Regions from separate parts of the Azospirillum terrae genome, predicted to be linked through region 1. Evidence: riboswitches for the same ligand, from Rfam matches in the RefSeq annotation. Region 1 holds a riboswitch; the other holds the start of a gene.
The links. A riboswitch is a leader RNA that binds a small molecule or an ion and turns the genes downstream of it on or off. The one in region 1 is predicted to bind thiamine pyrophosphate.
Positions count from the first base shown of each region.

Region 1 (6,974 bases):
CCGTGGGCGAGAACCCCGCGGCGGTGGACAGCGCCGGCCTGTCGGTGGCGGGCCTGCGCTACCGCGCGCTTCTGGTGACCGGGGCGCTGACCGGGGCGGCGGGGGCGTATCTGTCCACCGCGCACGGTGCTGGATTCGTGCGTGACATGACGGCGGGGAAGGGCTACCTCGCACTCGCCGCGCTGGTCTTCGGCAAGTGGCGGCCGTGGCCGACGCTGGCGGCGTGCCTGCTGTTCGCCTTCACCGACGCGGTGCAGGTGCGCCTGCAAGGCGTGGCGCTGCCCGGCATCGGCACGGTGCCGGTGCAGTTCATCCAGATGCTGCCCTACGCGCTGACGGTGCTGCTGCTGGCCGGTTTCGTCGGCCGGGCGGTGGCGCCAAAGGCCAGTGGCGTCGCTTATGTGAAGGAGCGCTGATGACCCCGCAGAACCCAAGGGCCGCCGCGTCCGTTCACGCTGCACCGGCCCCGACAATGGACGCCCGCGCATGACCGCCGCCAAGGCCGCCGCCGAGATCCTGGCCCGCGCCCCCGGCGTGCGCCCGCGTCTGGGCATCGTTCTGGGTTCCGGCCTGGGCGGCATCGCCGACCGGGTGGAGGGCGCCGTCGCCATCCCCTACGCCGAATTGCCCGGCTTCCCGGTGCCGGCGGTCGAGGGCCACGCCGGGCGCCTCGTGCTGGGCCGGCTGGGCGGCTATCCGGTCGCCGTCATGCAAGGCCGCGTGCACGCCTACGAAGGCACCGGCTTCGCCGCGCTGAAGACCGCCATCCGGGCGCTGAAGCTCGCCGGCTGCGACACGCTGGTGCTGACCTGCGCCGCCGGCTCACTGCGCACGGAGGTCGGGCCGGGCCGGCTGATGCTGATTTCCGACCACATCAACATGCTGGGCAGCAACCCGCTGGTCGGCCCCAACGACGAGTCGTTCGGTCCGCGCTTCCCCAGCCTCACCGACGCCTGGGACCCCGCTCTGCGGACCCTGATGCGCGCAAAGGCCGCGGATCTCGGAATCGACTTGGCGGAAGGCGTGTACGCCGCGTGGCTCGGCCCCAGTTTCGAGACGCCGGCCGAGGTGCGCATGTTGAAGCTGCTGGGGGCGGACGCCGTGGGCATGTCCACGGTTCCCGAATGCATCGTGGCGCGGCACTGCGGCCTGCGGGTCGCCGGGGTGGCGGTGATCACCAACCTCGGCGTCGGCTTGAGCGACGAGCCGGTGGACCACGATCACACCTTGCGCAATGCTGCCGCGGCGGCGACCGACCTGGAGCGGCTGCTGACCGGATTTCTTGAGGGATGGACCGTAGGGGACGAGGCCCAGCCATGAAACTGCTCGCCGAACTGCAACTCGCCGTCGATGCCGCCAAGGACGTCAAATCCACTCCCGCGATGGCGCGGCGGGCGGTGGCGCTCCTCGACCTCACCAGCCTCAACGACGACGACACGGAAAAGAGTGTCCTCGCGCTGTGCAAGCGCGCGGTCACGCCGGTCGGCCCGGTGGCCGCGGTGTGCGTCTGGCCGCACTTCGTCAAGCCGGCGCGCAAGGCGCTGAAGGGCAGCGGGGTGAAGATCGCCACCGTCGTCAACTTCCCGGCCGGCGAGGCCGACGCCGCCACGGTCGCCGCCGACACCCAGGCCGCGTGCAAGGCCGGGGCCGACGAGATCGACGTGGTTCTGCCCTACCGCGCCTTCATCGAGGGCGCGCGCACGCTGCCGCTCAAAGTGCTGCACGCCTGCCGCGAGGCGTGCGGCGAGGGCGTCACCATGAAGGTGATCCTGGAATCCGGCGCCTTCCCCGACCCCGACCTGTTGGCCTGGGCTGGGCGCGACGCCATCGCCGCCGGGGCGGATTTCCTCAAGACCTCCACCGGCAAGACCACGCCGGCCGCGACGCTGGAGGCGGCGGCGCTGCTGCTGCACACCTCCGGGCAGGCCGGGCACCGGGTGGGTGTCAAGGTGGCGGGCGGTGTGCGCGACGCGGCCTGCGCCGCCGCCTACCTGCACCTCGCCGACGCGCTGATGGGCAAGGGCTGGGCCAAGCCGAAGAATTTCCGTTTCGGCGCCTCGGGCCTGCTCGACTCGCTGCTGGCCGAGCTGGGCGAGGCACCCGCCGACAAGGCTACGGTCGAGGGGTACTGAGCGTCGATGCTCCCGCAGGAGATCATTCGCAAGAAGCGGGACGGCCAGCCGCTCACCGCCGGGGAGATCGGCGCCTTCGTGCAGGGCATCACCGACGGTTCGGTCACCGAAGGGCAGGCCGCCGCCTTCGCCATGGCGGTGTTCTTCCGCGGTATGGACCTGGGCGAGCGGGTGGCGCTGACCCGCGCCATGACGCGGTCCGGCCGGGTGCTGGACTGGAAGCCGCTCGGGCTGCCCGGCCCGGTGCTGGACAAGCACTCCACCGGCGGCGTCGGCGACAAGGTCAGCCTGATCCTGGCGCCGGTCGTGGCGGTGTGCGGCGGCTTCGTGCCGATGGTTTCCGGGCGCGGCCTTGGCCACACCGGCGGCACGCTGGACAAGTGCGAGAGCATCCCCGGCTACACGGCCAAACCCGACGTGGCGACGCTGCAACGCGTGGTTCGGGAGGTCGGCTGCGCCATCGTCGGCGCCACCGACGACGTGGCCCCGGCCGACCGCCGGCTCTATTCGGTGCGCGACGTGACGGCGACGGTGGAATCGCTCGACCTCATCACCGCGTCGATCCTGTCCAAGAAATTGGCCGCCGGGCTGGATGGCTTGGTCATGGACGTGAAATTCGGCTCGGGCGCCTTCATGACCACGCTGGACGCCGCCGAGGCCCTGGGCGAGAGCATCGTCACCGTGGCGACCGGCGCCGAGTTGGTGGCCCGCGCGCTGCTGACCGACATGAACCAGGTGCTCGGCCGCACCGCCGGCAACGCGCTGGAGGTGCGCGAATCGCTGGCCTTCCTGCGCGGCGAGCCCACCGACCCGCGGCTCTATGACGTGACGGCGGAGCTGACGGCGGAGCTGCTGGTCGTGGGCGAGCTGGCGACGGACGTGGCCGATGGCCGCCGCCGTTTTGACGCGGCGATCCGCAGCGGTGCCGCCGCCGAGCGCTTCGCCCGCATGGTGCGGACGCTGGGCGGCCCCGCCGATCTGCTGGAGGCGCCGGACAAGCACCTCGCGTCCGCCCCCGTGCGGCTGGCGGTGCACGCGCCGCGCTCCGGCGTGGTGGCGGCCATCGACACGCGCGCGGTCGGCATCGCCGTGGTGGCGCTCGGCGGCGGGCGCGCCAAGGTGACCGATCTGGTGGACCCGGCGGTCGGCCTGGACGCCGTCGCCGGCCTCGGCGAGGTGGTGGATTCGCAGCGCCCGCTGGCCGTCGTGCACGCCCGCAGCACCGCCGACGCGGAGCGCGCCGCCGCCGCGCTGCTGGAGGCTTTCACCATCGCCGACACCGCCCCGGAGCCCGGCCCGCTGGTGGCCATGAGGATCTGACGACGGTATGAACTTCAACCTCCGCGGTATCGCACTCATCGTCACCGCGTTCGCGTTGTTCTCCGTCGTTGACAGCCTGATGAAGCATCTCACCGGCACCTACCCGCTGGTGCAGGCGATGTTCTTCAACGCGTGCTTCTCGCTGATCCCCATCGCCGGCTTCGCGCTGGCGCGCGGCGGGCCGCGGATGCTGGCGACGCGGCGGCCGAGCCTCCAGCTCGTGCGCGGGCTGACCGGCTCCGCCGCCGGACTGGGGGCGTTCTTCGCCTTCCAGCGCATGCCCTTGGCCGACGTCTACGCCATCCTGTTCTCCTCGCCCCTCATCATCACCGCGTTGTCCGGGCCGCTGCTGGGCGAGCGGGTCGGGTCGCGGCGCTGGGCGGCGGTGCTGCTCGGCTTCACCGGCGTGCTGGTCATGCTGCGCCCCACGCAAGCGGTGGTGAACGTCGGCGCGCTGGGCGCCCTGGTCAGCGCGGTGTGCTTCGCGCTGTCGGCGCTGATCGTCCGCCGGCTGGGCACCGCGGAGACCGCACCCTCCTGGCCGTTCTACGGCAACCTGCTCACCGCGACGATGCTGGCGCCCTGGCAGCCCACCGTCTGGGTGACGCCCCGGCTCGCCGACCTGCCGCTGATGGCGGCGACCGGGCTGATCGGCGGCACGGCGCTGCTCTGCCTGCTCTCGGCCTTCCGCATGGCGCCGGGGGCGGTGGTGGCGCCGTTCCAGTACACGCAGATGCTCTGGGGCGTGCTGTACGGCGCGGTCATCTTCGGCGACGCGCCGGACCCGTCGCTGGCGCTCGGCGCCGGTATCGTCATCGCCAGCGGCCTGTACGTGCTGCGCGCCGAGACCCGCGCCAGAAAGAGGCAAGCTTGACAAGGCGGTCGGGCTTGCCGATTCTCGCGCTCGTACGGCTGGGGTGCCTGTCCGTCGGGACAGGCTGAGAAACTACCCATCGAACCTGATCTGGGTCATGCCAGCGAAGGGAGCCGACCGTCCGAGGCCCGCCCTCGTACGGCGTTTCCCCGCCGGCGAGGAGGACATCCATGCGGCGGTTTGCGATTCCCATCCTGTCGATTCTGCTGGCGCCCCCCGCGCTCGCCGATTCCCTGAACGTGCCGGTGCTGGTCCCCCTGACCGGTTTCCTGTCGCTGGAGGGCACCAGCCAGCGCAACGGCGCGCTGCTGGCGCTCAAGGAGGCCCCCGCCGGCCTGCCCGTGACGTCCGAGGTGGTCGACACCGGCACCTCCCCCGAAGCCGCGGTGACCGCGCTGGAGCGCGCCGCCGGCAAGCCGGTGACGGCGGTGGTGGCCTCCATGCTCGGCACGCAGATGCTGGCGATGCTGCCGCTGGCGAAGGATTACAAGCTGCCGCTGGTCACCGTGTCGGGCACCGCGGCGATCACCGAGCAGGGCAACCCCTGGGTCTTCCGCTTCTTCCCCGGCGACGCCGTGACCAAGGCGGCGCACGCCCGCTATGTGGTGGAGGAACTGGGCAAGAAGCGCCCCGCGGTGATCTACCAGACCACGGCCTACGGTCAGGGCGGCAAGGCGCATCTGCTGGAGCGCTTCAAGGCGCTGGGCGCCACCCCGGTGTTCGAGGAGGGGGTGGACACCTCGGCCAAGGACCTGCTGCCGGTGATCGCCAAGGCGCTGGCCGCCAACCCCGACGTGCTGGTGCTGCACCTGCACTCCGCGCCCACCGCGCTGTTCATCCGCCAGGCGGCGGCGCACGGCGTGACCATCCCCATCGTCGCCGGCTCCGCCATGCACCAGCCGAGCACCGCGGCGCTGCTGGAGCCCGCCGAGCTGAAAGGCGTGTGCGCCGAAACCGCGGCTTCGCCGGTGTCCGGCGGTTCTCCCGAAGTGGAGGCGTTCACCGCCGCCTACCGCCGCGCCTTCAACGCCGAGCCGGACGCCTTCGCGCTCGGCCAGTACGACGGCGTCAAGATGGTGCTGGACGCGGCGGCCAAAGGCGCGCGGACGCCGGAGCAGGTGCGCGACGCGCTGTCCAAGGGCGCGTACAAGGGCCTCGCCATGACGTACGCCTCGGACGGCAAGGGCAACATGGCGCACTCCGCGGTCATCGTCTGCTACGACGGCGCGTCGCGTGTGCCGAAGCTCGTCAAGCGCTACGACAACGTGACGGGCGTGGTGAAGTGACGGTCCTGCAACTCCTCGTCAACGGCGTGGCGCTCGGCGCCGCCTACGCGCTGGTGGCGTTGGGGTTCGTGCTGGTGCTGAACGCCACGGGGGCGGTCAACTTCGCGCACGGCGATCTGGTCATGGCCGGCGGCATGCTGGCCGTGGCGCTGGCCCCGCATCTCGCCTCCCTTTGGCCGGCGCCGGGCTTGGCGCTGCTGCCGCTGGTGCTGGTGCTGATGGCCGCCCTGGGCCTCCTGGTGTCGCTGCTCGCCTATCTGCCGCTGCGCGGCCGGCCGCCGGTGTCGGTGTTCATCAGCACCATCGCGGTCGGCATCATCCTGCAAAACGGCGCCAACGCGCTGTTCGGCGGCGAGCCGCGCGCCGCCCCGCCGCTGCTGTCGGGCGGCACGGTCGCTCTCGGTGGGTTGGTGGTGTCCGTGCAGTCGCTCGCCATCGTCGCCGTCGCGGCGCTGCTCATCGGCGCCCAGCAGTGGGTGTTCGCCCGCACGCAGTTCGGCCGCCGCCTGCGCGCCACGGCACAAGACCCGGAGATGGCGCGCGCCTGTGGCATCCCCGTCACCGCCATGATCCTGGCGACCTTCGCGCTGGGCACGGCGTACGCCGGGGCGGCGGGGCTGCTGCTTGCCAACCAGTTCTTCGTGACGCCCAGTGCCGGCGGCGACCTGATCCTCAAGGCGTACATCGCCGTGACCATCGGCGGCTGGGGCTCGGTGCCCGGCGCGGTGGTGGGGGCGCTGCTGATCGCGCTGTTCGAGGTCGGCGTGTCGTCCGTGCTGTCCTACCCGGTGGCGCTGGGAGCGCTGTACGCGACGCTGCTGCTCATCCTGGTCGCCCGCCCGCAGGGCCTGTTCGGCGAGGCGGCCCGGCGCCGTGCGTAACGCGCTGGCACTCGCCGCCCTGGCGCTGCTGGTGTACGCGTTGCTGTACGCCTCCCCTTATGGCCTGCGCGTGCTGACCGTGGCGGGGGTGTACGCGTTGGCGGCGATCGGCTTCCAGGTGGTGTTCGGGCTGTCCGGCGCCCTGTCGCTGGCGCACGGCGCCTTCTTCGGGGTGGGGGCGTACGCCACGGGCATTCTCGGCAGCCAGTTGGGCTGGAGCTTCCCGGCGACGTTCCCGGTGTCACTGGCGCTGCCGGTGCTGCTGGCGCTGCTGGTCGGGCTGCCGGTGCTGCGGCTGGAATCGCACTACTTTGCGTTGGCGACGCTGGGCATCGCTCAGGTGGTCCTGCTGCTGGCGATCAACGCGCCGGACATCACCGGCGGAGCGAACGGCTTGCCCGGCGTACCGGGCGTCGCGGCGTTCGGCATGGACGTGCCGCGCGGCCTGCCGCTGGCCGCCGTGGTGTGGGGTTTCGTGACC
Region 1 is NZ_JBPXMR010000006.1:189,753-196,726, reverse strand. Features, by position in the region: gene ACSVDD_RS17580 (ABC transporter permease) at 1-416, shown strand, start outside; gene ACSVDD_RS17575 (purine-nucleoside phosphorylase) at 487-1,320, shown strand; gene deoC (deoxyribose-phosphate aldolase) at 1,317-2,132, shown strand; gene deoA (thymidine phosphorylase) at 2,139-3,452, shown strand; gene ACSVDD_RS17560 (DMT family transporter) at 3,460-4,326, shown strand; TPP riboswitch at 4,356-4,455, shown strand; gene ACSVDD_RS17555 (ABC transporter substrate-binding protein) at 4,497-5,612, shown strand; gene ACSVDD_RS17550 (branched-chain amino acid ABC transporter permease) at 5,609-6,493, shown strand; gene ACSVDD_RS17545 (branched-chain amino acid ABC transporter ATP-binding protein/permease) at 6,486-6,974, shown strand, end outside.

Region 2 (6,974 bases), on a different contig from region 1:
CTTCCTGACGATGATCCCGGCCATCGCCATCCTGCGCGCCGGCACCGAGGGCTCGCTGGGCGCGGTCATCGCCGCGGTCAACCACAACGGCCAGCCGATTCCGGGAGCGTATTTCTGGGCGGCCGGCATCCTGTCGAGCTTCCTCGACAACGCGCCGACCTACGTCATCTTCTTCAACACGGCGGGCGGCGACGCCGTGCACCTGATGGGCGAGCGGGCGCTCACGCTGACCGCCATCTCGGCCGGCGCGGTGTTCATGGGCGCCAACAGCTACATCGGCAACGCGCCCAACTTCATGGTCAAGGCCATCGCCGAGGAACGCGGCGTCGCCATGCCGAGCTTCTTCGGCTACATGGCGTGGTCGGTGGGGATTCTGGTCCCGCTGTTCGGGCTGGTGACGGTGGTGTTCTTCCGGTAGGGCGTGCTGGCGCAACAACGGTTTGCGTGCTGGTTCAAACAGTGCGCTTGCTCTTGCCTGCAATTTGCCATAGGATGAATGTCCTTACCGGGCGAGGTGCATCCGGGTGCTGCTGAACGAATGGAACATCCCTCTGCACAGTGTTCCATAGCGTTCCATAGCGTTCCATAGTGTTCCATCCAGCGCCGCCGGCCCAAGGCAAGTTGTTGATTTTCAAAGAAACCCACGAACCGCCGCAAAACGCCGATGAAACACCGGCGGTCGCGAATGAAACATGGCGTTTCAATGCGCCATCAGCGCCGGCACGTGCATGTGCTGAAGTACGGTGCGGGTGGCACCGCCCAGCACAAGTTCGCGGAAGCGCGAGTGCCCATAGGCCCCCATCACCAGCATGTCGGCGCCGACATCGCGCACGCAGGTCAGAATCACCTCGCCCACATCGCCGTTGGCGATGTTCGACTGGTGCCACGTGCGCACGCCGTGCCGCTCCAGGTACACCATGACGTCGCGCGCGGTGTCGGTGGTGTGGCCCGGCGGGTCGACCGTCAGCACCGTCACCTTCTCCGCCGCCTGGAGGAGGGGCATGGATTCGCGCACCGCCCGCACCGACTCGCGGGTGTTCTTCCAGGCCAGCATGACGTGGCGGCCGAAGCTCTCCGGCATCCCGTCGTAGGGCAGCACCAGCGTGGCGCAGGCGGCCTGCAAGGGCAGGCGGTCGGGGACGTGCAGCAGCACGCGGTCCTCGATGTGCGCCGGGTGCGACTGTGTGACGATGGCGAGGTCGGCGTAGGCCGCCCGCGCCGCCAGCAACTCGACGTGGTCGCCCTCGTCCACCGTCCAGGAGTAGGAACAGTCCTTGAGCGCCTGGCGCGCCTCCTGCTCGACCTGCACGGCCTTTTCGCGGGCAATCGCCGTCGCCTCGGCGATGTAGCCGTAGGATGCGGCTCGGCCGGTCGCGGCGGCCGGCATCGACACCGGGGTCGCGATGTACAGCACCTCGACGAACGCGTCGAAGCGCTTTGCCAGCGAAACGGCCACCTCCAGACGGGCGGAGTGGCGGTCGTCGTTCGCCATGTGCAGCAGGATGGTCTTGATGGTCATCGGTTCGCTCGCGTTGGCCAGCCCCGGCGGGCTCCTCTCTAGGTAACGCCCGCCGAGGCCGAATGGCAACGGGGCTACTTCAGCGTAACCGCATAGGCGTCCGCCGGCAGCGCCTGCTTGATCAGCCCGCGCGCCTTGAGGAACTCGGCGAAGCGGGCGTAGCGCGCCGCGTCCAGCGCCGCCGGGCTGTGCGAGAAGCGCGGCAGCGTGTCGGCCCAGGCGCGGCGGTTCAACTCGTCGTTCAGCTCCGGCCGGTCCTTGGTGAAGGCGGCGTGCGCCTCCTCCGGGTGGTTGAGGATGTAGAGCGTGGCGCGCTCGACGGCCGCCAGGAACTTCGGGAAGCGCGGGTCGGCCGCCTGCGCCTTGTTGGCGACCAGGATCAGCTCGTCGTAGGCCGGCACGCCCTCCTCCTCGGGGTAGAAGGCGCGGCCGGGGTGCTTCTCGATGGCCATCTGGTTGAGTTCGAAGTTGCGGAAGGCGCCGATCACCGCGTCGACCTGACCGGACAGCAGCGACGGCGACAGCGAGAAATTCACGTTGACCAGAGTCACGTCCTTGATGCTCAAGCCCGCCTTTTCCAGCATGGCGCCGAGCAGCGCGTCCTCGAACCCGCCGACCGAGAAGCCGACCTTGCGGCCCTTCAGGTCCTTCACCGACTTAACCGGCCCATCCGCCAGCACCACCAGTGAATTGAGCGGAGTCGAGACCAGCGTGCCGACGCGCACCAGCGGCAGCCCTTCGCCGACCTGCACCTGAAGCTGCGGCTGGTAGGACACCGCCAACTCGGCCTTGCCGGCGGCCACCAGCTTGGGCGGGTCGTTGGGGTCGGCGGGGGCAATCAGCGTCACTTCAAGGCCGGCCTCCTTGAAGAAGCCCTTCTCCTGCGCCACCACCAGCGGCGCGTGGTCGGGGTTGAGGAACCAGTCGAGCAGCACGGTCAGCTTGTCCTGCGCCACGGCGGGCAGGGAGGTCAGCAGCCCGGCGGCCAGCGCCGCGGCGGCGAACGGGAACTTCATCGGCTCAGTCCTTTTCATCGAAAGCATGGGAATCGGGAAGCCACGGCAGCGCGCGCTTCAGCAGCGCGTCCGTGACCGTGTAAAGCGCTACCGCGAACGCGCCGAGCACGAACAGGGCGGCGAAGAGGAGGTCAACCTGCATGCGCGCGTTGGCGTGCAGCATCAGATAGCCGAGGCCGGCGGACGAGCCCACCCACTCGCCGATCACCGCGCCGATGGGCGCCACCGCGGCGGCGACGCGCACGCCCGACGCCAGTGCGGGCAGGGCGGCCGGCAAACGGATGTGCCACAGCGTCGATGCGCCCGACGCGCCCATGGTGCGGGCGAGGTCGAGCCAGCCCGGCTCGGTCCGCCGCAGTCCGTCGAACAGCGCGGTGGTCACCGGGAAGTAGATGACCAGGGTCGCCATGGCGATCTTGGACACCATGCCGTAGCCGAGCCACAGCACCAGCAGCGGCGCCAGCGCGAACACCGGGATGGCCTGACTGACCACCAGCAACGGCATCAGCCAGCGCCGCGCCCCGCGCACGCTGGCCAGCAGGATGGCGCTGGCACCGCCCAGAACGACGCCCAGCGCAAGGCCTGTCAGGATCTCGGCCAGGGTCGTCGCCGCGTGCTGCATCAGCAGGCCGGCGTTGCGCTGCATGGCGTCGGCGACGGCCAGCGGGCTCGGCAGGATGTAGCGCGGCAGCCCGGTCGCCCACACCAGCGCCTGCCATGCCGCCAGCAGCACGGCCAACGTGACGAGGGCCCGCAACGCCCTCATGACGCCAGCCTCCGCAGCAGCTCGCCCTGCATCGCCAGCACCGCCGGGTCGTCCGGGGCGCGGGGCGGCGGGCCGGGCGGCTCCAGGGCCGGGCCGATGCGGGCCGGAGCGCCGCTCATGACGTGCACGCGGTGACCGAGGCGCAGCGCCTCCAGCGGGTCGTGGGTGACCAGCAGCACCGTGCGCCCGGCCAGCAATTCCGCCGCCAACTCCTGCAAGCGCAGCCGGGTGATGGCGTCGAGCGCCGAGAACGGTTCGTCCATCAGCACCACCGGGCGCCGCTCCATCAGCGTGCGGGCCAGCGCCACGCGCTGGCGCTGACCACCGGACAGCGCCGCCGGCCGGTCGCCCTCGCGCCCGCCCAGCCCGACACGCTTCAGCAGGCCGCGTGCCTCGTCCAGCAGGGCCGGCGTGCGCCGCTCGCCGCGCAGCTTGGCGCCCAGCAACACGTTGCCGAGCACGCTCAACCACGGCAGCAGCAAATCCTGCTGCGCCATGTAGGCGACACGGCCGGCCAGCGGTTGGCCGTCACCGGCGGTCACGGTGGTGGGCGGCTCCGGTTCGGCCAAGCCGGCGATCATGCGCAGCAGGGTCGTCTTGCCGACGCCGCTCGGCCCGAGCAGCCCGGTCACCGCCGCCGGTTCCAGGCGCAGGTTCAGGTCTTCGAACAGCGGAGCGCCGCCGTAGGTCAGGCGCGCCGCGGCGATGGTGACGGAAGTGGGGGCCGGGGTTTCGCCCGGCTGAACGATGGCGTGCATGGCTCACTGGTCCCTACGCCGGTGCGAACCGGATCAGGTTCCAGGGGTCGTCCCGATCATAGGACCTCTCAGCCGACAGCCGGCTCCCCCCAGTGAATGGCGTGAACTATGGCAACTCGTTGCAGTGCGGGCAAGCGGCGTGCTCGGTCGACGGGTCCGTGCCGGCTATTTCCAGCAGCAGCTTGGTGAGGATCGCCTGCGCGAAGGCGTCGAAACCGTCCGCCACGACGATGAAGGCGCCGGGGCCGCCGATCACGTTGTTGCGGTAGTACTGGTCCAGGTCGCGCGGCGGCTCGCCGCCCCACGGGTTCGGGCGGTCGTTGACGATGGGCAGGCCATTGATGGTGATGCCCTTGGCGACCAAAGCGTCGCGCACGGGAAGCAGCGGCGGGCCGCTGTTGTTGGGGCCGTCGCCGGACACGTCGATCACCCGCCGCGTGCCCTCGTAAGCGCTGCCTTCGAACAGGCCGGATGCGGCGGTCAGCGCCATGCTGATCGATGTCCAGCGCTCCCGCCCGATGCCGGCTTCCGCAAGCCGGTCGGCGAAGGCGGCGATGGCGTCGCGGCTGTCGAGCAGGGTCCAGCCGATCACCGTCTGTTGGTAATGGTCGCCGGCCCACTCCATGTAGACCACGGCAATGCGGCCGTAGGGGCCGGAGCGGATGGCGTCGATGACCTTGGGGTTGAGGAACGCCTGGACGTAGCCGCGGCGCTGCAACTCCGCCTCGTCCGGGTCGATGCTGCCGGAAACGTCGATCGCCAGCACCAGTTCCAGGTCCACCGGCACGCCGCCGGCCACCGCCCGGCCTGGCGGTGCCAGGATCAGGAGCAAGAGCAGCGCGGCGAGTGTGCGAAGCAGCATCGGCATGCCCAACAAGAAAGGGCGCCGTTCGGCAGCGGCAAGGGCAGGGCGTGTGCGTTGACGGACGCGCCGCGGCGGCCCACCTCTACGGGGCATGGCACGACGTCCGCTTTTCCTTGGCAGCGAGGTCTATCGCGGGTCGAGTTACGGCCCGAAGCACCCGCTTGCCATCCCGCGCGTCTCGACGACCTTCGACCTCAGCCGGGCGATGGGCTGGCTGGACATGGAGTCCTACATCGAAACCCCACCGGCCACGCCGGACGCGCTGGCGCGCTTCCACCACCGCGACTACATCGCAGCCCTGGCCCGCGCCGAGGCAGAGCAACGCGTCGATGCCGATACGGCGGCACGCCACAACCTCGGCAAGTTGGAGAACCCCATCTTCCCGGAGATGTACCGGCGTCCGGCCACCGGCGCCGGGGCGGGCATCCAGGCGGCACGCCTGCTGCTGGAGGAGCCCGGCATCGTCTACAGCCCGGCCAGCGGCACCCACCATGCTCGGCCCGGCCGGGCCAGCGGGTTCTGCTATCTGAACGCGCCGGTGCTGGCGATCCTGGAACTGCTCGATGCCGGTGTGGAGCGCGTCTATTACGTCGATCTCGATGCCCACCACGGCGACGGCGTCGAGGAGGCGTTCGCCGGCGACGACCGGGTGCTGACGCTGTCCGTGCACGAGCGCGGGCGCTGGCCCTTCACCGGCAGCGCGGAGGAGCGCGCCGGAGCGAATGTACGCAACCTGCCGGTGCCCAAGGGGTTCAACGACAGCGAACTGGACCATTTGGTGGAAACGGCGATCCTGCCACTTGGCCACCGGTTCCGGCCTGAGGTGGTTGTGGTGCAGAGCGGCGCCGACGCCTTGGCCGACGATCCGTTGAGCAAGCTGGAACTGTCCAACGGTGCGCTCTGGCGGGCCGTGGGGGCGCTGGTCGGGCTGGCACCGCGGGTGCTGGTGGTGGGCGGCGGCGGGTACAACCCGTGGTCGGTCGGGCGTTGCTGGGCCGGCATTTGGGCGGTGCTGAACGGGTTCGACCCCATGGCGCCTCCGACGCACGCCGCGGAGTCCGTGCTGCGCGCCCTGACCTGGCACCGTGGCGCCGGTCGCAACCCGCCGGAGCACTGGTTCACCACGCTGGTCGACGTGCCGCGGCCGGGACCCGTGCGCGAGGAAGTGCGCCGTGTCGCCTCTCTGACACTGGAGCCATAATGTCGTATTCCAAAAATGACATTCGATTATTCACTGAACAGTCCGAAATCGCAGCGCAGCGAGTTGACCTTGATTAAATATCGGCATTATCTTCCGTGAAGTGCACAAATGCGTCACGCTATGGTGCGGGACTTTGACGGAGCGCGCGGTCCGGGATATGTCGAACACGACCCTGCTTTTGATCGCCATTGCCGCGATCATGCTGGCGGCGCTCCCGGTGGCCGCGATGATGAAGGATTTCCTGCCGGGCATGCTGGAACGCACGGCTGGCCTCGAGCAGATCGAAAACCGCATTTACGTCCTGCATTCTGAAGCGCACGACCTGCAGGACCGCGTCAACGCCTCGGTGGCGCGGCGCAACCAGCAATCCTCCGAGAAGCACCGGCTGGAAAGCGATATCCGCAAGATGGAGAAGGCCATCACCGATCTGGCCGACCAGCCGCCGCTGTTCGTGCACGAGGTGGGCGAACCGGCGGCCCACGCGTCCAAATACACGGTGAACATATCGCGCGAGGCGGCGGCGGCGCAGGCCCGCGCCAACGGCGAGCGGGCGCAGGCCAACCCGATCTGGCGCTACAACAACGTGGCCGAGGTGTGGGCGACCAGCTTCGAGGACGCCAAGCAGCTGGTCGAGACCGCGTTCCCCTTCAAGCTCGGCTTCCAGAAAAGCTTCCAAAAGGGCGGCAGCGCGTCCGAAAAGATGGTCGCCGAAGCGCAGGCGAGAGCGCAGGCGGAAGCCAAGGCGGCCTCGCAATGATGCTGAATTTCCTGATCGTCCTGATCATCATCGCGCTGGCCGCGTGGCTGGGCAACACGCTGATGGCGCTGGAGGCCATCGTCGGGCAGTCG
Region 2 is NZ_JBPXMR010000001.1:476,006-482,979, reverse strand. Features, by position in the region: gene ACSVDD_RS02220 (sodium:proton antiporter) at 1-418, shown strand, start outside; gene ACSVDD_RS02215 (universal stress protein) at 701-1,519, opposite strand; gene ACSVDD_RS02210 (ABC transporter substrate-binding protein) at 1,594-2,535, opposite strand; gene ACSVDD_RS02205 (ABC transporter permease) at 2,540-3,301, opposite strand; gene ACSVDD_RS02200 (ABC transporter ATP-binding protein) at 3,298-4,059, opposite strand; TPP riboswitch at 4,052-4,159, opposite strand; gene ACSVDD_RS02195 (DUF1194 domain-containing protein) at 4,166-4,921, opposite strand; gene ACSVDD_RS02190 (acetoin utilization protein AcuC) at 5,016-6,125, shown strand; gene ACSVDD_RS02185 (hypothetical protein) at 6,283-6,882, shown strand; gene ACSVDD_RS02180 (hypothetical protein) at 6,879-6,974, shown strand, end outside.
Region 2: linked by a shared signal. The riboswitch ahead of ACSVDD_RS02200 (ABC transporter ATP-binding protein) and the one ahead of ACSVDD_RS17555 (ABC transporter substrate-binding protein) in region 1 are both predicted to bind thiamine pyrophosphate.